DNA from 2 places in the Ferdinandcohnia sp. SAFN-114 genome. Region 1 is predicted to be linked to the other one. Evidence: riboswitches for the same ligand, from Rfam matches in the RefSeq annotation. Region 1 holds a riboswitch; the other holds the start of a gene.

The links. A riboswitch is a leader RNA that binds a small molecule or an ion and turns the genes downstream of it on or off. The one in region 1 is predicted to bind cyclic di-AMP.
Region 2: it holds a riboswitch for cyclic di-AMP, as region 1 does, so the genes downstream of both, ACR65M_RS24500 (dicarboxylate/amino acid:cation symporter) here and ACR65M_RS13405 (cation:dicarboxylate symporter family transporter) in region 1, are expected to answer to the same signal.

Annotation. Positions count from the first base shown of each region.
Region 1 is NZ_JBPFDQ010000037.1:31,501-34,646, forward strand. Features, by position in the region: gene ACR65M_RS13400 (thiamine pyrophosphate-binding protein) at 1-1,186, shown strand, start outside; cyclic di-AMP (ydaO/yuaA leader) riboswitch at 1,309-1,462, shown strand; gene ACR65M_RS13405 (cation:dicarboxylate symporter family transporter) at 1,573-2,835, shown strand; gene ACR65M_RS13410 (LysM peptidoglycan-binding domain-containing protein) at 2,910-3,146, opposite strand, start outside.
Region 2 is NZ_JBPFDQ010000119.1:4,923-8,068, reverse strand. Features, by position in the region: gene ACR65M_RS24510 (DUF3231 family protein) at 1-560, opposite strand, end outside; tRNA gene ACR65M_RS24505 (tRNA-Val) at 696-768, opposite strand; cyclic di-AMP (ydaO/yuaA leader) riboswitch at 981-1,131, shown strand; gene ACR65M_RS24500 (dicarboxylate/amino acid:cation symporter) at 1,278-2,507, shown strand; gene ACR65M_RS24495 (alpha/beta hydrolase) at 2,620-3,146, shown strand, end outside.

The sequences.
Region 1 (3,146 bases):
AAAAGCGATGAAAACATCACTTGATAAAGGGGCTGTTACTCATCTATCGATTCCTAAGGATCTTTTTACAGTGAATACAACTGCAAAAATTCAGCGGGAACCAAAAATGATACAGACTACCTCATCTATAGATGAAAAAGTTATCACAGAGGTAGTTGAATTAATGAAAAACGCAAAAAAACCAATGATTTTAGCTGGTCTTGGGGCAATACATGCTGTTAAAGAAGTAGAAAAACTAGCAGAACTTTGGGGAGCGGGTATCCTTGTAAGCCTAGGTGCAAAAGGGGTGTTTCATCAATCATGTACGAACTTTTTAGGAGGAATTGGACAAGGGGGAAACCCTCATGCTAAAGATCTTTTTCAAGAGTCAGATGTCGTATTATTAGTAGGGAACTTGTGGTGGCCGGAAGGATATGTTCCAGAGCATGCGAAGTTGATTCAAATTGATGTTGCGAAAGAGAATATCGGGAAAGGTATACCTGTTGAGTTAGGTATTGTAGGTTCAGCTGAAATGCTTGTCCCCCTGTTAACGAAAAGTCTTCATAGCGTTTCACAAAATCAAACTTGGGTAACAAACATCCAGAAGATAAAAGAAACGTGGGACACACAAAACGAGCAAGAAGGCTTACAATCTTCCCAACCGCTCCATCCATCAAGAATTGTTAGAGCTATTGAAAATACTGTTCAAAACGATGCGATTATTACTCTAGACACGGGTGATGTAACTGTTTGGTTCAATCGTAATTTTCGCTCAACTAAACAACAAATCATCTTTTCAGGAGAATGGCGAACAATGGGATTTGGTTTACCTGCAGCTCTTGCAGCCAAACTATGCTTTCCAGGGAAGCAAGTGGTTGCAGTTGTTGGAGATGGCGGAATCGAAATGACTTTAGCCGATTTATTAACGGCCATCCGGTATAACTTAAGTATCACAGTCATCATTTTCAATAATCATGCGTTACAAATGGAACGCGATAAAATGATAGCCAGCGGAAGTATTCAAAAGGATGTGGACTTAACGAATCCTGACTTTGTAAAAATTGCCGAAGCTTGCTCGTGGAAAGGCTATTCAATCACAGAAGAAAGTGAATTAGAGGATACCCTTGAAAAAGCATTTTTACATAATGGTCCAGCATTGATCGAGGTTGAAACTGCGCCAACTTTTCATCCAGAAACAAAGAGTTGACCGTGGAAAGCTAGTTTCCCGCCCCACAGGTATGTTACCGCTTTAGTTAATCAGGGGTGGGACCCTCTACTGGAAATGATTCAATAGTTTACTAGAATATTATTTTAGTATAAAATCAATATAGAACATTGTTGCTTAATCTTTATCTAGAGCGGGGGACCCAAATTCTTCATGCGGGATTTTTCCGCTATTGGTGAATTCTTAAATAGAAGGGGCTTATTGTTTCCTATAGTCCTAACCTGAAAGCTAACCTCGTAAGCAATCGAGTGGGAACAGTATGGTAGAATAGTAAATCGGCAACGGCCGGTTTTTTGTTACCTTATCTTTCTATATGTTTCCCTTACCTGAGTAATCAGAATCAAATTATTAAGAAGGTGGGGTAATTTATGAAAAAATTCAAATTAAGTTTGGCAAGCCAAATTTTAATTGGTCTTATTTTAGGTATTATCGTTGGTGGCATTTTCTATGGAAGTGAAACTGCCCAAAGTGTCCTGCAGCCATTCGGAGATCTTTTCTTACGATTAATTAAAATGATTGTCGTGCCAATTGTTCTTTCGAGTATTATCGTTGCGATAGCTGGTGTTGGTGATTTAAAATCAGTCGGCAAGTTAGGTGCTAAATCCCTGACATATTTTATTGGCATGACCATGGTCGCAATTGCAGTCGGTCTTATTTCTGCAAATTTATTCCAACCAGGTGCTGGACTAGTAATGGACCAGTTAGAACAAAGTGATATCTCAGGTTATGTAGAAACATCAGAAGCGCAAGAAGGAAAATCTATAACGGATACACTCCTTCATATTGTTCCAACAAATCCGTTCCAAGCTATGGTTGAAGGAGATATGCTAGCAACTATTTTCTTTGCAGTTGTTTTCGGTCTTGGAATTGCAGCTATAGGCGAAAAAGGAAAACCGGTTTTACGTTTCTTTGAGGGTATGGCAAATGCCATGTTTTATGTGACAAATTTATTTATGAAATATGCACCGATTGGTGTTTTTGCATTAATAGGTGTAACTATCTCAAAATATGGATTCGAATCACTTATTCCATTAGGCAAGCTGGCCGTTACTGTTTATGGAACAATGATTTTCTTTGTAGTAGTTATTTTAGGCTTATTGGCTAAATTTATTGGGTTAAATATTTTTAAATTATTGAAGATGATTAAGGAAGAGTTAATCCTTGCTTTTTCAACATCCAGCTCGGAAACTGTACTTCCGAGGATTATGGATAAAATGGAACAGGCAGGAAGCCCAAAGCATATAGCGACTTTCGTTATTCCAACTGGCTATTCTTTTAATTTGGATGGATCAGTTTTATACCAAGCTATAGCGTCTTTATTTATCGCCCAAATGTATGGAATTCACTTGAGCATTGGGGAACAAATAATGCTAATGTTAATATTGATGGTAACATCCAAAGGTATGGCTGGAGTTCCTGGGGTATCCTTCGTAGTGCTATTAGCGACGTTCAGTACAATGGGTTTACCAGCTGAAGGACTGGCATTTATTGCTGGTATTGACCGTATTCTAGATATGGGACGTACCGCGGTTAACGTAGTAGGTAACTCGTTGGCAGCACTAGTTGTAGCTAAATGGGAAGGTCAATATAACCCTCCAACTAAAGTTGAAGCTGTTCAACAAGCATCGTAAATATGTGATATTAGTAAGCACATTCCGTTAATAAAGGAATGTGCTTTTTTTGTTTTAGACAAGGAACTGTGTCCCTAAAAGGCAAATACGTGGTTGCCTATTGTGGTTGATACGGTACGACTTCTTAGATAGGAGCTCGATGTTTTATCAGGGTTGTAAAAGAATAATGCGCCATTTGTTGGATCTTCACCACTGAGTGCCCTTTTTGCAGCTTCTCTATGTTGGTCGTTAGGAGTTGCTGTAAGTAACGCACCGTTTTCTGCTGGTGTAAATTGATAGTAACCGTAGCTTTTTTCAAACAAGACATCTTT
Region 2 (3,146 bases), on a different contig from region 1:
TGACTAATTTCAATAGAGGTTAGTGCTCTTTTCTTCCCCATGAAACCAGCTAAAAAATGCTGTTTCTCTACAAAATCAACCTTGTCGGGAATAGATATATACGGAGGTCTTACATATATTCCTTGTTTTAACATTAATTCACGTGTTTGGTCCTGCAATTCAACACCTAAATTTAATACCCGCTTATGAAAAGCAATTACATCGGGCCGTGTCGCAAGGCCCAGTGCTCCACTACTACCTGCCATTCCGAGAATAGACATTTGCCTTAGGTACATTAATACGAAAGTATCAGAAAATAGTCTAGGAGCTTTAAAATCTACATCCTGTTCTGTAAATCCTAATGGGATAGGAAATTCTTCTTTTTCAAAAATTTCACGTACAATTTTTTGGTTTTCTTTAGATGCTTCCAGTGTATATTCAATAATTGGACGTACTTCCTCATCTTCAACTTTATCTAAAAAATACAAATTAACACATTCAGCTAACGTATCGTTTATGTATTGTGTCCATAAGCTCGACATCTCCGCAGCTGTTAGACGAATCTTGTTTTTATCCTCCATGTGAACGACCAACCTCCCAGTCTAGTCCTAACAAGGATACTTTCTCCAAAAACGGATAAAATTATTATAATTATTATCCAAAGTCTAAAAATAAACGCAAAAAAATCACTTGAGAAAACTCAAGTGATCTCATGATGATTCCGAGAGGGCTCGAACCTCCGACCCCTACCCTGTCAAGGTAGTGCTCTCCCAGCTGAGCTACGGAATCACTATATGAATAATTCATAATATACATCCGTTTTGAGTGTTTGTCAATTAAATTCTAGTCATTTTATCGTGAATACATAATTTTGTGGTTTTTGCTATTTGTCGTTCACTATTTTCCTATGAAAATATTAACATCGTAAAAACCATAAATATATGTTATTATTGACATATATTCATTTTATTTGTATAAATATAATATCAAGGCAAAGTACAATTTAATAGTCGCTGAATTCCCATTTTTGGGAAACGGGGGAACCATAAACGTGCAAAAGAGCACACGGGGTGAATCCTTTTTTATAAAGGTAGGAGATACTCTTCATCCGAATCCGACAGCTAACCTCGTAAGCATTTGGAGAGAGCATTGTTGCGCAATTTTATCGATAAGCCACGAGCCACACTCTCGTGGTTTTTTGTGTCTTACGAAAAGAATGCTGTTCTTCGACATGCGCATTCCCATTTGTTTTGCCAAAAAAAGAAAACACTTTCAATACAACTTAGAGGAGGTTTTTTATGTCATTAACTAAAAAGATTTTATTAGGTTTAGGTCTTGGTGCACTTGTAGGTCTTATCTTAAACGTAACGTCACCTTCCATTTTTGAACTTGCGAATACGTGGTTATTCGTACCACTTGGTCAAATTTTCTTGAATTTAATTAAAATGCTTGTTGTTCCAATTGTCTTAGTTTCTATTACTCTAGGAGTTACAGGCCTTGGTGATCCTAAGAAACTCGGAAGAATTGGTGCCAAAACGATCACTTATTTTTTAGCAACAACAACGATAGCGATTACAATTGCTATCGCGCTAGCTTCCATTTTCAAGCCTGGCGCTGGTGGAGCCTTTGATACGCAAGGGGCTACTTATGAAGGGGCAACTGAAGCTCCTCCATTTATGGAAACACTAATTGGAATTATCCCGACAAATCCATTTACGTCAATGACTGATGGAAATATGCTTCAAATTATTGCATTTGCTATTTTTATAGGTTTTGCTCTAACCGTGTTAGGCGAAAAAACAAAAGGTATTGTTAATTTATTTGAGCAAGCAAATGAAGTGTTAATGTATCTTGTTAATCTTGTAATGAAGACGGCTCCATATGGTACGTTCGGCTTAATAGCGACTGCTATTGGTGGCCAAGGGTATGCTGCAATTAAAGCCATGCTTGCTTACTTCTTAATTGTACTTGCCGCTTTACTTGTTCACGCAGCCATTACTTATGGTGGTACGATTGCAGTATTGGCAAAACGAAACCCTATTGAGTTTTTCAAAGGTTTTGCACCTGCGATGACGGTTGCTTTTAGTACATCAAGTAGTAGTGCCACTCTTCCTGTATCTATGGATACTGCACAAAAAAATCTAAAGGTTCCTGAACCAATTAGTAGCTTTGTTCAACCATTAGGTGCGACTATCAATATGGACGGTACAGCTATTATGCAAGGTGTTGCCACCATCTTCATTGCACAGGTATACGGATTTGATCTAACGTTTACGCAAATTATTATGGTTATCCTAACAGCTGTGCTTGCAAGTGTAGGTACCGCTGGTGTTCCTGGTGTTGGTTTAATCATGCTTGCCATGGTTCTAAATCAAGTTGGTTTGCCACCAGAAGGTATCGGTTTAATTATTGGTATTGATCGATTACTTGATATGACACGTACTGCTATTAATATCACAGGTGATGCAGCGTGTGCTGTATATGTTGCAGAATCTGAAAAGAAACATACGGATGAAGCAGCCGCTTAATGCGTAATATGTACCGAAAGCGACAGGAAGTTTTTCCTGTCGCTTTCCTATTTTTCAAGCGTTATAATAATGATGCAGATTAACTTAATCGATTGTTTGGAGGTTTAAAAAGATGACGATTAATAAAAGCACTGTTAGGGAAATGACTATACATAGTAAGCTTTTAAATGAAGAACTTGAGCTTATCGTTTATTTGCCTGCCACCTTTTCCCCTCTCTATAAATATAATGTTCTCATCGCTCAGGATGGGCGCGATTATTTTAATCTTGGCAGGGTTGCGAGAATTGCGGATAAGCTAATTGAAACAGGTGAAATAAGCAATACCATAATTGTGGGGGTTCCTTATAAAAGTGTCGCAGACCGCCGCAAAAAATATCACCCTGATGGTGAGCAGCATCATTTGTATAAGCGCTTTTTAGGAGAAGAACTGGTACCCTTTCTTGACCAAGAGTTCTCAACCTTTCAGATGGGGCAAGGTCGAGCATTAATTGGGGATTCACTTGCAGCGACTATTTCGCTTTTAACAGCAATTGAATACCCTCATACCTTTGGAAAGGTAATCATGCAATCTCCCCTTGTAAATGATCATGTTCTGTTGCAGGTTGAACGTTTTGCAGACCCTCATCTCCTTGACTTATA